Chondromyces crocatus: one gene and its partner. The protein of the gene in region 1 interacts with the protein of each later gene in a pairwise test. Links are inferred from orthologs where the notes say so. Each region holds a gene or a part of one and is shown on either strand. Other genes may lie near its edges.

What was found.
Region 2: the proteins of leuS (region 1) and ligA interact in binary tests that used the Escherichia coli proteins (3 or more experiments, as listed by UniProt). The link is inferred for Chondromyces crocatus from one-to-one orthologs.

Annotation. Positions count from the first base shown.
Region 1 is NZ_CP012159.1:1,577,562-1,586,451, reverse strand. The notes cover bases 1,960-5,126. They hold leuS (leucine--tRNA ligase), read left to right. Parts: upstream 1,960-2,344; coding sequence 2,345-4,909; downstream 4,910-5,126. Outside these bases: CMC5_RS05915 (TrbL/VirB6 family protein), read right to left, coding at 1-1,086; CMC5_RS05900 (S1 family peptidase), read left to right, coding at 5,443-6,540; CMC5_RS05895 (penicillin-binding protein activator LpoB), read left to right, coding at 6,607-7,218; CMC5_RS05890 (COG3014 family protein), read left to right, coding at 7,227-8,585; CMC5_RS05885 (C1 family peptidase), read left to right, coding at 8,844-8,890.
Region 2 is NZ_CP012159.1:5,287,151-5,295,867, forward strand. The notes cover bases 415-3,408. They hold ligA (NAD-dependent DNA ligase LigA), read right to left. Parts: upstream 2,917-3,408; coding sequence 913-2,916; downstream 415-912. Other genes in these bases: CMC5_RS19450 (DUF2804 domain-containing protein), read left to right, coding at 415-911; CMC5_RS19460 (NUDIX hydrolase), read right to left, coding at 2,941-3,408. Outside these bases: more of CMC5_RS19450, read left to right, coding at 1-414; more of CMC5_RS19460, read right to left, coding at 3,409-3,429; CMC5_RS19465 (hypothetical protein), read left to right, coding at 3,588-4,157; CMC5_RS19470 (carbon-nitrogen hydrolase family protein), read left to right, coding at 4,202-5,020; CMC5_RS48570 (helix-turn-helix domain-containing protein), read right to left, coding at 5,028-5,435; CMC5_RS19480 (DNA gyrase/topoisomerase IV subunit B), read right to left, coding at 5,888-7,843; CMC5_RS19485 (DNA gyrase/topoisomerase IV subunit A), read right to left, coding at 7,845-8,717. UniProt on the Escherichia coli protein: DNA ligase that catalyzes the formation of phosphodiester linkages between 5'-phosphoryl and 3'-hydroxyl groups in double-stranded DNA using NAD as a coenzyme and as the energy source for the reaction.

The DNA of each region.
Region 1 (8,890 bases):
ACCGCCCACCGCCATGACGGTGGTCGACTTGGGCAAGGGCGTCGACGACGAGGAGGTCGACGGGGAGGGCGCCGGCATCGTGCCGCCCGCGGGAGGCGCGGGAGGCGCGGGAGGCCGATAGCCAGGATCGGGCGGCGCCTGCAGCACGCCCGTCGGCTGCGTTCCACCGCGAGGCGACACCATGGGAGGAGGTGGCGGCTCCATCGCGCCCATGGGCGGCGCGGGAGTCTTCAGGTGCAGCGGCGCCATGGCGGGCTGCGGCGCTGCGGGGGATGCTCCCCGCGCAGGGACGAACGGCATCACCGGCGTCGGCAGCGGCAGGCCCGCCGCCGCCGTCACGTTGCCCAGATCGAGCCCTGGCGACGGCATCGCCACGCCGCCATGCATCGCCACCGCACCCGGGGGCGTGATCCGTGGCGTCGGGAGGGCGCCCGGAGGCATCGTGTCCTCGTTCACCACGATCGCCCCGACCGGGGGCTTCACCGGGAACTGACCAGGACCGAACCCACCAGGCGCCTGGGCTCCCGCTCCACCATAAGAAGGGTGACCCCCGGGCATCTGCGGGGTCGCCGCGAAGTGCGGTGCTGGCGCCGCCGGCACCTGAGCGCCGCCACCGTACTGAGGCGCCGGCACATACTGCGGAGGGTTCTGGTGACCCGAAGGCGGCGGAGCGCCATACGCCTGCTGCGCACCGTAAGCCTGGCCATGCGAGGCCTGACCAGGCACCGCAGGCATCGTTTGCTGAGGTCCGCCGTAGCCGGGCTGCGCGCCATAGCCAGGCTGGCCGCCATACCCCTGCTGAGCATCGTACCCGGGCTGCGCGCCGTAGCCGGGCTGGCCGCCATACCCCTGCTGCGCATCGTAGCCAGGCTGGCCGCCGTAGCCGGGCTGCGCGCCATGGCCGGGCTGGCCGCCATACCCCTGCTGCGCGCCATAACCGGGCTGGCCGCCGTAGCCGGGCTGCACGCCGTAACCGGGCTGCGCGCCATAACCGGGCTGCGACGCGTGCGGCGCGCCGTACGGGTTTGCGGAAGGGCCGGGAGGAGGCGCGGCGTACGCCTCGGCATGCGGCAGCACGGACTTCACGAGCGTGATCGCGGTCTGCTCCGCCGCCTGCGCGTGAGCCGCTGGCGCTGCTGGAGGAGAGGCCGCTTGCGACTGAATGCCCAGTCCGTAAGGGACAGACAGGCGTGTCAGTGAGCCCGGAGACTGGAGTGGAGGGGCGGGTAGAGGTCGAAAGGGTCCCCCGGAACCGGGCACCTCCGCTCCGTACGCTCCCGATGAGTGCGGAGGACCCGGTTGCGCCGCGCCTTCGCCCCCCGGGCCTGCCCATGAAGAATATTTGTCGGTCATCCGCGCCGGAGGGGCTCGCTTCCGCCAACACGCCCTGGCAGCGCCACTGTACCTCCAATCGAGGATCGCGGGCTACCGTTCCGACGCAACGTCGACGGGCCCCATGGATCCGGTGGAATGGCGGATAAATCCGCCCGGATCCGTCCGCGACCCCGACGTGAGCGGCCCGGAAAACGGAGATCCTGCAAGGCGTCATCAGAATGTCGCCAGAATGTCGACGAGCAAGGAGGACGGAGGCCCCCTCGGTCCAGGCTGGCGAGCAGGCCAAGCTGGTGTTGGTCCGTCGAGGGTGCCGGTCGTCCGTCGAGGGTGCCGGTCGTCGAGGGTGCCGGTCGTCCGTCGAGGGTGCCGGTCGTCGAGGGTGCCGGTCGTCCGTCGAGGGAGGCTGTCGCCAGGGACCCGGCCACAGGGAGCCGCTCACTAAGGACGAGGGAGAACGCCGGAGGGTCCTTCGGGGTGGGACTCCCCGGGGTGGGATGCGGCGTGCTCCGGCTCAGGTGGGACGCGGAGCGCGTCGACGGTGCATTCGTCGTCTCCTGCACCTTCTTCGCATGCGCAGAAGGTCCGCGCGTCGTCTCCTGCACCTCCTTCGCATGCGAAGAGGCTCCGCGCGTCGTCTCCTGCACCTTCTTCGCATGCGCAGAAGGTCCGTGCGTCGTCTCCTGCACCTCCTTCGCATGCGCAGAGGGTCCGCGCGTCGTCGCGGGCGACGTTTTGCACCTCCGCCTCCACGGAGACCTCGGTCTTCATCCCCCTTCACGGACACCTCGGTCTCCAGAGGAGGGACGTACTCCCGCAGCGCGGGTGTGATGCGCGCGAGTCCACGGAGAAATGCGCTCGCACGGCGATGTGGAGCAGGTCCTCGCGCCGTTCACCGGGCATCTCGTGGCGTCCTGCGGGTGCGCGACCCGTGACCTGGCCCCCCCTCTCCGACATTCGGCTCGGCCGCTTCCTCGCAGAGCCAGGGCGGCGGTGGTATGAGGTCCGCGTCATGTCCGCCGAGCAACCGAGCGCCCCCGGGGAGCCCAGCGCCGCCCCACACACCGCCACCGACGAGAGCAACGAGCCGCGCGAGGTGGCACGCTACGACCACCTCGAGGTCGAGCGCCGCTGGCAGCAGTACTGGGACGAGCACGAGACGTTCCGCGCCGTCCGGGAGTCCGGCTCGACGCGGCCCAAGCGCTACGTGCTCGACATGTTCCCGTACCCGTCGGGCGACGGTCTGCACGTCGGCCACCCCGAGGGGTACACGGCGACGGACATCCTGGCACGGTACTGGCGCATGAAGGGCATGGACGTGCTCCATCCGATGGGGTGGGACGCCTTCGGCCTGCCCGCAGAGCAGTACGCGATCAAGACCGGTACCCACCCGGCCGAGACCACGGCGAAGAACATCGGCACCTTCAAGCGCCAGCTCAAGATGCTGGGCTTCAGTTTCGACTGGTCGCGCGAGGTGGCGACCACCGATCCGCGTTACGTGCGGTGGACGCAGTGGATCTTCGTGCAGCTCTTCAAGAAGGGGCTCGCTTACCAGGACGAGGTGACGGTGAACTGGTGTCCCGAGCTGGGCACCGTGCTCGCCAACGAGGAGGTCATCGACGGCAAGAGCGAGGTCGGCGGGCATCCCGTCGAGCGCGTGCCGCTCCGGCAGTGGATGCTCCGGATCACGGCGTACGCCGATCGGCTCGCCTCGGATCTCGAGCACGTCGACTGGCCTTCGGGGACGCTGGCCATGCAGCGGGCGTGGATCGGGCGCTCCGAGGGGGCGACCATCTCGTTCACGGTGGACGGGTACTCGGGCGGGGCACTCGAGGTGTTCACGACGCGCCCCGACACGCTGATGGGCGTCACCTACGTGGTGCTCGCGCCCGAGCACCCCATCGCCGACTGGCTGATCAAGACGCCCGGGATCGCTTCCGACGAGCGGCGCGAGGCGGCGCAGAAGTACGTGGCCGCGACCATCAACCGCAGCGACCGGGATCGCCTGGCGTCCGCGGCCAAGGAGAAGACGGGCGTCGACACCGGGCTCCTGGCCACGCACCCCATCACCGGCGCGAAGGTGCCGGTGTGGATCGCCGACTACGTGCTCGGCGGGTACGGGACGGGCGCGGTGATGGCGGTGCCCGGGCACGACGAGCGCGACTTCGCGTTCGCGAAGGTGCACGGGCTGCCGGTCGTGGAGGTGGTCAGCCCCGATGGCGAGCTGCACGGCGCGCTGGAGGCGGCGTTCACGAGCGACGGGACCGCGGTGCAGAGCGGGGAGTTCGACGGCCTCACCACCGAGGCATGCAAGCGCGCGGTCATCGACAAGCTCAAGTCGCTCGGGCGAGGCGACGGGCAGGTGAGCTACAAGCTGCGCGACTGGGTGTTCTCGCGGCAGCGGTACTGGGGTGAGCCGATCCCCATCTACTTCCCGGTCGAGCTGGAGAGCCCCGACGGCGATCCGCGCAAGGGTGCGCCGCACCGGGTGCGCTTCGATCAGCCCATCGCCGTCGACGAGGCGGAGCTGCCGCTCACCTTGCCGGAGCTGTCGGACTTCCGGCCCGGCAACGATCCCGCGGGGCCGCTCGCGCGCGCCGTGGACTGGCGCTTCTTCCAGAAGGACGGGCGCTGGTATGCGCGCGAGACGAACACGATGCCGCAGTGGGCGGGGTCGTGCTGGTACTACCTGCGCTTCATCGATCCGCTGAACGACGCGGAGATCTTCTCGCAGAAGGCCTATGACGCCTGGATGCCCGTCGACCTGTACATCGGCGGCGCCGAGCACGCGGTCTTGCACCTGCTCTACGCACGCTTCTGGCACAAGGTGCTCTACGACATGGGCCGGGTGAAGCACCCGGAGCCGTTCACGAAGCTCGTCCACCAGGGGATGATCCTCGGCGAGGACGGCGAGAAGATGTCGAAGAGCCGCGGCAACGTGGTGAACCCGGACGACATCGTACGCGCATGGGGCGCGGACACGCTCCGGCTCTACGAGATGTTCATGGGGCCGCTCGAGGCGGTGAAACCCTGGCAGTCGGGCCAGATCCAGGGCGTGGTGCGCTTCCGCGACCGGGTACACGCCATCTGCACGAAGCCGCTGTCCGACGCGCTCCCCGACGAGACGGCGCGGCTCCTGCACCGCACGGTCAAGAAGGTCACCCACGACCTCGACGCGATGAGCTTCAACACGGTCATCTCGACGCTGATGATCTTCACCAACCACCTCGCCCCGCAGGCGTCGCCGCCCCGGGAAGCGGTGGAGAAGCTCATCCTCCTGGTGTCGCCGTTCGCGCCCCACATCGGCGAGGAGCTCTGGCGCCTGTCCGGCCACGAGGCCTCGCTCGCCTATGAACCCTGGCCCACCTGGGACGAGGCGCTCTGCGTCGACGATGTGATCGAGGTGCCCGTGCAGGTGAACGGCAAGGTGCGCGGTCGCATCTCCCTCAACAAGGACGCGACCGAGGCGCAAGCCCGCGAGGCCGCGCTGGAGAACGTTGCCAGCGCGGTGGCGGGCAAGCAGATCAAGAAGTTCATCTACGTCCCCGGCAAGATCGCCAACATCGTCGTCGGCTGAGGCGCACACGGGCGCCCTCGCGCCCCGCACCGCGACGACGGCTCTCGTCAAGCCCCTCCCCCCCAGCTTCCTGCCAGCGGCTCACCTCAGGCCTCCCTGGCTTCCTGCCGCCGGCTCCCGTCAAGCCCCTCCCCCGCTTCCTTTCAGCGACGGATCACGTCGGGTCCTTCCTCGCCTCCTCCCCGTCCCATCCCGACCTTCCCCCAGGGACAGCGCCGTGCGCGCAGCGCTGGTGACGCACCGAACGTGCTCCCCGTGCGCTGAACGGGGTGAGCGCCCCGCGCGCTGAACCGGGACGTACGTCGCAGCGGCTGGTCCGGAAGGGGTCGATCCGGAGCCCCCTCGCTCGCGCCGTCAGCAAGCGCGAGCACGCAGGATCCCGGGCCTCTCGCGGTGCATGCACCAGCGGCTTCCGTCGTCGGTGCGGCTCCGCGGGACTGGCAAGCCTCGTGCATTCCCGCGTCCGTGTGCGGGACGCGCACGCCGCTCTCGGCGACGCGCGGATCCGTACCTGGCGACGGAGATCCTGGAGGATGCTGCTCGAACGCGTCCGGGCTGGCCTGCGCTTGCCCCCCCACATCATCGCCCGCAGCCACGCGGGCACGGCGCTGATCCTGAGCGCGACCCTCGCGGGCTGCGCCTTCGCGGCGGCGCCGGACGACGCGATCGACGAGGTCGACGTCGACGGCGAGGTGCCCGTGGAGAGCGCGAGCTTCGCCATCGAGGGCGGCTACGCCGCGGCGAGCGATCACGCCGTCGTCGGCCTCGCGGTGATCGGGCCCTCGGGGCGCCTGGCGCGCACCTGCACCGGCGCACTCATCGCGCCCGACCTGGTGATCACCGCGCAGCACTGCGTCGCCACGGCGCCGGAACTCATCCGCTGTGATCGCGCGAAGTTCGGCCCCACCGACGACGCGGTGAAGGTCCACATCACCACGTCCGACGACATGTGGAGCAGCGGCGCCACCTGGACGCGCGGCCGCGAGCTCTTGCTCCCGCCGTACGGGCGGGCCGTGTGTGGCCACGATCTCGCCCTCATCGTGCTGGAGAGCCCGCTCTCGCCCGAGGAGGCGACGCCCCTCGACCTGCGCCTCGATCGCACGGCGGAGGATGGCGAGCCCTACTCCGCCGTCGGCTTCGGGAACACCAGCGGCGCGGTGAAGGACGCCGGCAAGCGGCGGCGCCGCGATGGGCTCCAGGTGGAGTGCGTGGGCTACCGCTGCGGCGACTCGGACGAGGTGGCCTTGAACGAGTGGCGCGGGAACGCCGGCGCGTGCAGCGGCGACTCGGGCGGGCCCGCGCTCGATCGCCAGGGCCGGATCCTGGGGATCACCTCCCGGGGCCCCGACGGCTGCGACGATCCGATCTACGGAGGTCTCGTCGAACACCGAGAGTGGCTCACCGAGGCCGCGCTGCGGCTCGCCGAGGAAGGGGACTACGAGGCTCCGGACTGGACCGACGGGCAGCGTGACGCCTCGGCGCGCTACGACGCCGAGCACATCGATCCACGCTGGACCTCGTGCGCCGTGTCGGTCCCGGTCCCGGGGCGCAGCGGCGGGACGATGGCGGCCGTGGCGATCGCGGTGCTGGGCCTCGCCCTCCTCCGACGGCAGAGCAACATTCCGTCCTGACCTCGACGCATTCCGTCGAGCTTCCCTGCTAGGATGCACCCCGAGCCCACGTCCTCGGAGCGCGTCATGCCTACCTCGAACCGTTCGTTCGCCGCCTTGATCGCGGCCTCCCTCCTCGCCCTGCCCGTCGCGGGCTGCGGGCCTTCCTACGTGCGTGGCAGCGAGGTCGAAGGCCTCGACGACGCCGCGATGAGCACCGGGATCGACAGGCGCGACATGGAGCAGCTGCTCCACGAGAACCTGAAGTCGCTGATGTCGTCACCCGTCGCCCGGCAGTGGGCCGCGGACGGGTCCCGGCCCACCCTGGCGATCTACCCGCTGGCGAACGAGACCAGCGAGCACATCGACAGCCAGCTCATGGCGCTGCTCTCCGACGTCGAGACCTTCATGGTCAACTCGCAGCTCGTCACGGTGGTGAGCGTCGAGCGGCAGATGCAGATGATCGCGGAGATCGAGAAGCAGCACGGCGGCGGCTTCGATCGCAACAACATCGCGGAGTACAACCGGCAGCTCGGGTCGCGCTACTACCTGACCGGCAAGGTGTTCACGGCCGACGAGCGGGCCGCGGGGGAACGCCGGGTGCAGTACTTCATGTTCATGCAGCTCATCGAGGTCGCGACGAGCGCCGTCCTCTGGCAGAACAAGGCCGCCTTCACGAAGGCCCTGATCCAGAACTGAGGGCGACCTTGGGTCGATGGCTGCACGCGCTCTCGACGGCGACCACCGCGCTCTTCCTGTCGCTGGGTCAGGCAGGCTGCGCCGGGCACGAGAGCCGCGTGCAGAACGCGCTCGCCGCGCTCAATGAGGGCAAGCCCGCCCAGGCGGCGGCGCACCTCAACGAGGAGATGAAGGTCGGGTCGAACGACGAGCTGCCCCAGCTCACTGGCGACAACCCACTGCTCTTGCTCGATCGCGGCAACATCCTGCTCGCGATGGACCGGAACAAGCTGAGCGCGCGGGATCTCGGCGCGGCCGACAAGTCGATCGACATGCTCGACATGTCGCGGACCGCCGTCGACGAGATCGGGAAGTACATCTTCTCGGACGACTCCGGGCCGTACCGGGCGCCGCCGCACGAGAAGCTGCTCATCAACACGATCAACCTGATGAACTACCTGGCGCTCGGGGACCTGAGCGGCGCCAAGGTCGAGGCGCGAAGGCTCGCGATCATGCAGAAGTACCTGCGCGATCACGAGGAGACCACGGCGCTCATCGGGCTCGGGAGCTACCTCGCGGGCTTCGCGTTCGAGAAGTCGGGGGGGGCCAGCGAGGCGCTGCTGTACTACGACGACGCGCTTCGCTACGCGCAGTACCCGTCGCTGCGCGATCCGCTGCGGACCCTGGTCCGCGACGAGCCGAAGTCACCGGGGATCAAGGCGTTGATCGGCGGCGCGGGGCCGCTGCCGTCGGTGGCGGAGACGGGAGAGGCGGAGCTGCTGGTGGTCGTCGGCTTCGGGCGGTCGCCGCGCAAGGTGCCGAACCGGATCCCGATCGGGCTGGCGCTGACGATCCTGGCGAACGACATCAGCCCTGCGGACCGGGCGCAGGCGAACGCGCTCGCGGCGAAAGGGCTGGTGACGTGGGTGAACTACCCGACGCTGACGGCGGCGCGCGGGAGCTACACGATCCCGACGTTCTCGCTCGACGGGGCGCCGGTGCGGATGGAGCAGGCGATCGACATCGAGGCCGAGGTCCGCAAGGCGTGGCGGAAGGTCGAGGGGACGGTGATCCTGTCGGCCCTCACCCGGACGATCACGCGCGTGGTCGCCGGCGAGGTGGTGCAAGGGGTCACGCAGGCGGTGGACAAGGACAGCGGCCCGCTGGGCCTCTTGCTCGGGCTGCTCACGAGCGCGACGTTGACCGTGGCCGACACGCCCGACACGCGGGCATGGTCCACGCTGCCCGCACAGATCGCCATCTCGAGAATCCGTGTGCCCGCGGGGCAACACGAACTCGTGCTGTCGGCGCGGAACGTGACGAAGCGGGCGCGGCTGAATCTGCGGCCAGGCGGGTGGGCGTTCGTGCCGATGATGGCACTGCGCTGACGGCGCGGCTGCGCTGACGGCGCGGATGCGCTGACGGCGCGGATGCGCTGACGGCGCGGATGCGCTGAAGACGCTGCGCTGACGGCGCGGCTGCGCTGACGCACTGTGCTGAGCGAGCCCTCGGCAGGTCTCGTTGGGTGAGTGCGCCCACGGCTTCTCCGGCGGGACGAATCGTTGGGTCTGCAAGCTGCTCTTTCGTTGCTCCCGGCGCGCAGCCGATCGACGCTCCGGGAGAACGCCCTCGACCCGAGCTGGACCATGAACACCTCCACGCTGCCCTTGATCGCGCTCGCACTCTCGACCCT
Region 2 (8,717 bases), 3.7 Mb from region 1 along the record:
TCGATTTCTCGGTGCTGGCGCCGCGGGCGATGGACCGGCTGCTCCGTCACAAGCGCTGGCTCTACCTGTCGCTGATCTCCGAGGAGGTGATGGTGGCCGTGGCGCTCGTGCGGCTCGGGTACGCGGCGAATGCGTTCGCGTTCGTCCACGGTCGCGCGGAGGGGCGGTTGCTCGCGGATCGCAGCGCGCTGGGGCTGCCGGTGGGGGTGCGGGTGTCGGATGATCCTTCGCTGCTCGCGGGCGAGGGGCGGCTGCCGGGGGCGCGGATCTCCGTGGGGCGTCGCGGCAAGGGGGAGGAGCTGGTGCTCGAGGCGCAGGTGCACGATGTCCGCATCTCGGCGCGCCTGGATGCCGCGTCGGCGCCGCCTCCCATCGCCGCGATCGCGTCGCTGCCCGAGGACCGCGCGGTCGCGACGGAGAAGGGGGCGCTGCTGCGTGTTCGAGGCGAGGTGCGCTGCAAGGATCGGTGGTTCTCCCTCGATGGCGCGCTCGGTGGTTACGACTACTCGAACGGTCTCTTGCCGCGCCGCACGATGTGGCGCTGGGGGTTCGCACAGGGGTGGGCGCGCAGCGGGGAGCGGGTCGCGCTGAACCTGGTGGAGGGGATGTCGGGCGCGGCCGAGTGCGCGCTGTGGATCGATGGGGAGATGTTCCCGCTGGAGGAGGGGCGATTCGTGTGCAACCCGGAGCGGCCGCTCGATCCCTGGGAGGTGCGGACGGAGGATGGGGCGGTGGACCTGCGCTTCTCGCCCGGCGGAGCCCACGAGGATCGCACGGACCTGCGCTACGTTCGCTCCAGGTTCCTCCAGCCCACGGGCGTCTATTCGGGCACGATCCGGGTGCCGGATGGGCGGGTCCTGGAGCTCCGTGAGGTGCTGGGGGTGACCGAGCTCCAGGACGTGCTGTGGTGAGTCAGCCTTCGTTGCCGGCGGCGTTGCGCCGCTCCTCGATGAGCTGCTCGAGCTGCTCTTCGGTGATGAGCTTGGTGCCGTATTTGCGCGCCTTCTCGGCCTTGCTGGAGGCAGAGCTGGGGTCGGCGAGGATGAGGTAGTTCAGCTCCTTCGTCACCGAGCCGAGGACGCGGCCGCCGTTGCTCTCCACGAGCTGGGTGAGCTCTCCGCGCGGGCGGGTGCCAGAGCCGGTGAAGCAGAAGGTGAGGCTCGCGAGGGGGCCCTCGGCGGCGAGGGTGACGGGCTCGATCCCGGCGGCGATGAGGCGATCGATCTCGTCTTTTCGGGCGGCGAGGCCGCGCACGATGTTGGCCGCCTTGATGGTGCCGAGTCCCGGGATGACGGCGAGTTCGGCCTCCTTGGCCGTGCGGATCTTGTCGAGCGTGCCGTACCCGGCAGAGACGAGGAGCCGCGCCGTCTGCAAGGCGAAGCCCTCGATGCCGAGCGCGGTCAGGAAGACCGGGAGCGTGAGGGGCAGGCGGTTCTTGATCTGGTCGAGGCACTTCTTGGCGATCTTCTCGCCGCGGCGCTCGAGGCCGGCGATGTCCTTGACCTGGAGGTTGTAGAGGTCGAGGGGCTCGCGGACGAGGCCCGCTGCCACGAGCTGTTCGATGAGTTTGTCGCCCCACTCGAGGGCGCCGATGGCATCGATCCAGTTGTGGATCCTGCCCTCGATGAGGGCGCGGCAGCTGTTGTTCCGGCAGAGGATGTACTCGCCCTCGGTGACGAGCGATGCCCCGCACACGCTGCAGGTGGTGGGTGGCTGCGCGGAGGTGCCCCGCTTCTCGACGACCTCCTCGACGTAGGGGATGACGTCGTTGCGGCGGGAGACGAGGACTTCGTCGCCGACCCCGATGCCGAGGCTGCGCACGTGCGCGGCATTGTGAAGCGAGGCGCGCTGCACCATCGCGCCGGCGAGTTCGACGGGCTCCACGATGGCGACTGGGGTGACGCGGCCGCTGGGGCCCGTGTCCCAGAGGACGGAGAGCACCTTGGAGACCTTGGCGGGGGAGGCGAACTTGAAGGCGACCGCTCCGCGCGGTCTCCGGTTGAGGTCCCCGAGCAAGGTCTGCACGTGGAGAGAGTCGACGTAGACGACGAGGCCGTCGATCTCGTAGTCGAGGGCGGCGCGGCGTCCGCTGGCGTAGTTGCGGTAGAGTTCGATGACGTCGTCGAGCGTGCTGTGGCCTGCCTGAGGGGTGCCGAACCCGAGTTCGCGCAGCCAGTCGAAGCGCTTGCGGCAGGTGGGAATCTCGGCGTGCTCGGCGACATCGTAGAAGAGCACGGTGCAGTGCTCGGCGCCCTGGCCATCGAAGCGCTTGGAGAGGCCCGCGGCCATGTTGCGGGGGCTCGTGACGCCGGGGAAGTGTCGCTTCATGTCCGACAGGCGGAGGATGATCTCGCCGCGCACCGAGAGGTGGCCGCGCTCCCGGATGCGTGCCGGGACGCCCTTCATCCGCGCGACGTTGGCGGTGATGCGCTCGCCCCACTCACCGTCGCCACGGGTGATGGCGTCGACGAGCTTGCCGTCCTTGTAGAGGACCTCGATGGAGATGCCGTCGAGCTTCTCGGCGACGAACAGCTCGCGTTCGACCGGGGAATGAGCCTCCTTGGCGAGCAGCTCTTCACAGCGCGCGACCCAGGCGCGAAGCTCGTCTTCGTTGACGACCTTGTTGAGCGATCCCATGGGGATCTCGTGCCGTGCCTTCTCCCACTCGGTCACCAGAGAGGCCGAGCCGACGCGGGCGAGGACCGGGTGGGTCGGCGAGAGCGCGCGCAGCTCGTCCTCGATGGCGTCGTAGGCGGCGTCGGAGATCTCGGGGTTGCCGGCGTAGTAAAGGGCCCGGTGACGTTCGACCCGCTGGGCGAGATCGTCGATGCGCTCGCGGTGCGCGGCGTCGGTCTCGACGCCACCCTGAAGCGTGTGTTTGCCGGCGTGGGCCTCGAAGAGGTCAACCTGCTTCATCGATTTCTCATCGTTGGTGGGGAGTTATTCGAGGATCGCCTCGCCGTCGCCGCGGCGGGCAGCGTCGAGCAGGTCACTCATGTTGTGCGCGATTTCCCGGGGAAGTTCGTCGTCTGTGAAGAGACGGACCTCGCGGATCTCGAGCGGGTTGATCGGCTGCCGTGTCGGCTCGGCGATCTCCGCGGTGACCAGTACGGTGACGGCGTGGAAGCGGACGTCCCTGTCGGGTCGTGAGTAGACGCCGATGAGGCGACCCACGGTGGTCTGGGTGACGCCCCCCTCTTCTTCGAGTTCGCGGACCACGCAGGACCGCAAGGTCTCGCCCCACTCCAGGGTGCCGCCTGGGAGGCCCCAGGTGCCGGTGTCCCCGCGCCGCACCAGGAGCCAGCGGCCATCCGGCGTCCGCGCCGCCGCCGAGACGCCCACCACGGGACGGCGGAGCAGCGCCTTCGCGACCTCCTTGGCGAGGCCCATCACAGAGCGAGGAAGAATGGAGAGTGGTGCGAGCGGCATGAGAATTCCTGGTGAGGTGGCGCAAGGATAGTGGGGTTCATCCAGTCCCGCGAGTGGGGAGATGTGGCAGCGTCGCGAGGTCTCGGGCGTCGGGTCCAGGACCCGACGAGACGCTGGGAGGGACGCCTCCGAGGGCGGGCCTGGGTATTCTTGGACGCATGAGGAATGTCCTGGCGCTCGCCGGGAGCGTCTCGGCGCTCGTCGCGATCATCGTGAGCTGCGGTGGGGGCGATGAGCTTCCACCTCCGCGAGGCGGCGCAGGCGCAAGCGGCGCCACGGGGGGCACGACGACCACGACCACGACGAGCGCAGAGGGGCCAGGAAACATCTGCGAGTGCGCTGCGGCCTATGGCGGCTCTCGGGCCACCTGTGCCGACTGCGTGAACGCGGCCACGGCGCCGGGCGCCGCGTGCAAGGCGGTGAGCGACGCTTGCAGCGGCGCGGCATGTACGGACATCAGCCTTTGCCTCTCGGCGTGTGGCCGTGACGTGACGTGCCAGCGGGACTGCCTGTTCCCGGCGGTCGAAGGTCCGGAGCATGCGCTCTACCGTGAGGTGATCGCGTGCGCGTGCGACGACTGTGGGTCGCGGTGCCGGCACAGTGAGCCGCTCGAGTGTCCTGCGTGGGGCAGCGGGGGGGGGGGAGGCAGTGGGGGCAGCGGTGCTGGCGGAGAAGGGGGCTCCGCGGGCGCAGGCGCCGCGGGGAGCGGTGGGAATGGCGGAGCATGAGGATCGCGTCGGCCTCCAAGCGGTGAGGGTGGTAGGGTCGCCTCATGGCGCAGCCGGTGGTGTGGGGCGCGGTTCAGCTGTCGAGCCAGGGTGAGATCGAGGAGAACCTCGATCGCGTCGCGGCACTCGTGGACGAGGCCGCCCAGCGCGGAGCACGCACGGTGCTGCTTCCCGAGAACTTCGCTTACATGGGGGACGAGGACGGCAAGCGTGGCTTCGCGGAGGACCTGGACGCGGCCAACGGTCCGATCGCCAGGCGGATCGCCGAGATCGCGCGGAGCGCAGGTGTCACGATCGTCGCAGGCGGTTTTCCCGAGCGCTCGGATGATCCGGCGAGGCCGTACAACACGTGCGCGGTGTTCGGTGCCGACGGGGCGCTGCGGTCACGTTACCGCAAGATCCACCTGTTCGATGTCGAGACGACAGACGGCATGCGGTACTGCGAGTCGGCCTCCACGATGGCGGGGAGCGAGGCCCAGATCGTCGAGATCGACGGCCTCCGGGTGGGGCTCTCGATCTGTTACGATCTGCGCTTTCCGGAGCTGTACCGGCGCCTCTCTGCGGAGGGGTGCGAGGTGATCGTGGTGCCCGCGGCGTTCACGCTGCTCACCGGGAAGGATCACTGGCTCGTGCTGCTTCGGGCGCGCGCCATCGAGGCGCAGGCGTATGTCGTCGCGGCGGCGCAGTGGGGAACGCATCCCCATCGCCGCGCGACGTTCGGCAAGTCCTGCATCATCGATCCGTGGGGTGAGGTGATTGCGCAGGCTTCGGAGGGAGAGGGGGTGGTGACGGCGCCGCTCGATCTCGCCTACCTCTCCCGTGTCCGTGCGCGCGTGCCGGCGCTCGAGCACCGCCGGCTGTAGGTGGGCCTCAGCCGTCCTGGCCAGCTGTCTCGGGTGCATTCACGTTCGACGTGGTGGCATCATCCGGCACAGCGCGCTTGGCGAGGAGGGAGCGCAGCTCGGCAGGGCGTCGGAAGCCGACCCGGCGTGCGACTTCGCCTTCGGTGAGGCCCTCGCTCAGGAGGAGCCGAGCGCGCTCGGCGCGCACCTCGTCGTAGTACGTGTGCGGTGATCGTCCGAACGCCGCACGGAAGAGCCGAGCGAAGTGGAACTCGGACAGGTCGAGGTCGAGCGCCACTTCATACGATCGGATCCGCTGGCCGGACTCGGCGGCCTGACGGATTCGCTCACGGCCGAGCTGAAGCCGCTCCGGGGTGCTCCTGGGGGGAGCGGGGGCGGGGCGGGCCGGGAGTGGAGGCAGAGGGAGCAAGGGCACGCGCGCTCCTGCGGCTTGCGAGGACGGCGAGCCGAGCCGACCTCCAGAGGAGACGTGCGTTGCCGGGAGTGCAGTCCGATGCGAAAGGGAAAGCGCGTTGGTCACAGCGTACCTCTCCAGCGTTGGGGCCAGCCTCGGCAGCGCCGCGCTGGTCGCTCAGAGGTGATTGCAACCGTCAGGCCGCAACGCGGCTCGGCCGGCGAAGTGGCGCTGTTTCCCCCAGAAACAAGGCATCACGATGGGAGTTTCCACATCGAGCCCTGCCGTGGATGCCATGGGGGTGTAGCCGCTGGTTCACGCGATGGAGCGTCGTCTGTCGCGGGTTGATCCGTGATGGTGGGGGCGGTGCGCAGGGGGGTGCGCACTGTGCGCGAATGCCATTCAACAGGCTCGAAATCAAGGCGATCGGTGTTGGACGGGGCAGGCGCTCAGCGCTTCAAAAAGAGATGAACTCAGACGTCGATTTCTGCGCCCGAGGCGCGCTCCATGATGAAGCGGAACCGGGCCTGAGGGTCCTTGCCCATCAGCTCGTTCAGGATCCGGTCCGTCTCCAGCTCGCCCTCGATCACCACGCGCAGCGGACGCCGACGCCGGATGTCGAGCGTGGTCATGCGGAGATCTTCGGCGGGCATTTCACCGAGGCCCTTGAAGCGGGAGATGTCCGCTTTCGCTGATTTCGGGAGTCTGGCGAGGATGCGATTCCGCTCCGCGTCGTCGAGAGCCCAGTGCGTCTCTTTGCCGACGTCGATGCGGTAGAGCGGAGGCTGCGCGAGGTACACGTGGCCGCCGCGCAGGAGTCCGGGGAGGTGGCGATAGAAGAACGTGAGCAGCAAGGTGGCGATGTGCTGTCCGTCGCTGTCGGCGTCCATCAGCAGGAAGATGCGGCCGTAGCGGAGCTTCGAGGCGTCGAAATCCTTGCCGAAGCCACAGCCGAGGGCGCTCACGATGTCCTGGAGTTCGCGGTTTCCCAGCACCTTGGAGGTGGACGCTTGCTCGGAGTTGAGGACCTTGCCCCGGAGGGGGAGGATGGCCTGGGTCCTTCGATCTCGCCCCTGTTTGGCCGATCCGCCTGCGCTGTCGCCCTCGACGAGGAACAGCTCACTCTCGGCAGGATCCGTCGAGGAACAGTCCGCGAGCTTCCCGGGCAGGTTGAGGCGATGGGACACCGGCGTCTTGCGGAGCACCTGAGCCGTCGCTTCTCGCCGGGCTTCGCGCGCTCTCGCCGCGAGGATCGCCCGCGCCACGATGGCCTCTCCGGACGAGCCGTTCTCGAGCAGCCACTGCTCGACGGCCGGCCGGATGGCACCTTCGACGGCCGGTGCCACCTCGGTGTTGTTCAGCCGGTCCTTGGTCTGCCCCTGAAACTGAGGATCCGGAACGTACACGGAGAGCACACCGACGATGCCTTCGCGGATGTCGTCGGCGGTGAGCGTCACCCCCTTGGGCTGGATCTTCTTGGCCTCGATGAACGCGCGCACCGCCTTCACGATCGCCGTGCCGAAGCCGGACTCGTGCGTGCCGCCCGAGTGCGTGGGGATGCCGTTGACGTAGGACCTGACGTAGTCGTCCGTCGATTCGGTCCACTGGAGCGCGGCCTCGATCTTCATGACGCGCGGCTCCGTCTCGCCTGCACTGTCTGTGCGCAAGGTCGCTTCACGTGCGATGAAGAAGAGGTTCGGGTGCGTCACCGGCTTACCCCGCTGCGCGATCAGCTTGGGGAGGAAATCGGCGATCCCGTTGGGGTGAGAGAACTCGACGGTCTCCTTGGTGGCCTCGTCGTGAAAGATGATGGTGAGGCCGGCGTGGAGGTAGGCTTTGGCCTCGAGGCGCTCGCGGATCTGGTCGGCGTTGAAACGCGCGGTTTTGCCGAAGATCTGTGGATCGGGGCGGAAATGCACGGTCGTTCCGTGCTTGCGGGTGGTGCCGCCGCGCTTGAGCTTCGTCGTGGGCTGGCCGCGCGAGAAGGACTGCGTGTGCTCGAAGCCGTCGCGCAGGACGCGGATGTCGAGTTCTTCGGAAAGCGCGTTCACGACGCTGGAGCCGACGCCATGGAGCCCGCCCGAGACTTTGTAATTCGAGCTGGAGAACTTACCACCAGCGTGGAGCGTGCACAGGATGAGCTCCAGCGCCGAGCGCTTGTACTTGGGGTGGATGTCGACGGGCATTCCGCGGCCGTCATCGCTCACCGTGGCGCCCTGGTGATCGGCGTCCAGGTGCACCTTGATCTCGCGGGCGAAGCCGTTGATCGCCTCGTCGACGGAGTTGTCGACGATCTCCCAGAGGAGGTGGTGGTAACCACGCAGGTCGGTCCCGCCGATGTACATCGCCGGTCGCTTGCGGACGGGTTCGAGTCCCTCCAGAACCTCGATGTCTGCGGCGGTGTACCGAGGCGTCGTCGTCGCAGCCATGTCAGCTCACCTCCAGGGTCGGCGCCACGACGGGGGTGGGCACACCACGGGCGAAGCGATCCCGCTTGACGATCGGGTGGCCCTTGCCGCCACGAGCCCCGGCGATCTTGTCGGCACGGAGGTCCAGGATTTTCCCCTTGTCGGTCTCGACGGTCAGGACCTCATTGCTTCCGAGAGCGAGCGTCGTCGCGATCAAGCGCTCTCCCTCCTCGAGTTTCATGAGCATCGAGCCCTTGCCCGGCCCGGCGAGGCTCGGGAGTTCTCCGGCCGAGACGCCGAGCGCGTGACCATCGCTCGATGCGCAGAGGACGATGTCCTCGTCGCGCGCACCCGGGGGCAGCACGGCGAACACCTCGTCACCTTCGTTCAGGCGAGCGAAGCGGCGGCCGGCCCGTGTGGAGGGGTCTCGGTGCGGGCGGAGGGAAAAGCGGAAGCCCTGGCCGCCGCGCGTGACGGCGACTGCGAGCGGTGGCTCCGGATCGGTGGCTCCCTCCGATGGTGGCGGTACTTCGAGTGCGCGCGGATCGAAGGAGTACATCGCGATCATCCGTTCGCCGTCGCCGAGCTTGAACAGCTTCTGCACCGGATCGCCGTACCCGCTGGATGGAGGGACGTCGTGGATGCGGCACACGTAACAGGAGCCGAGGTTGGAAAAGAACGCGACGGAGGCGCGGGTCGAGCCGGCGATGGCGGCGAGGACCGTGTCGCCATCTCGGAGGCGGGTCGTGGAGAGGTCCCTCACCTCGCGGACGCGCTTCACCCATCCCTGGCTCGAGAGGATGACGTTGGCATCCTCCGCGATGATGAAGTCCTCCTCCTGGTACTCTGGCTCCTCGATGGCCCCGACGACCTTGGTGCGACGCCGGTCCGAGTA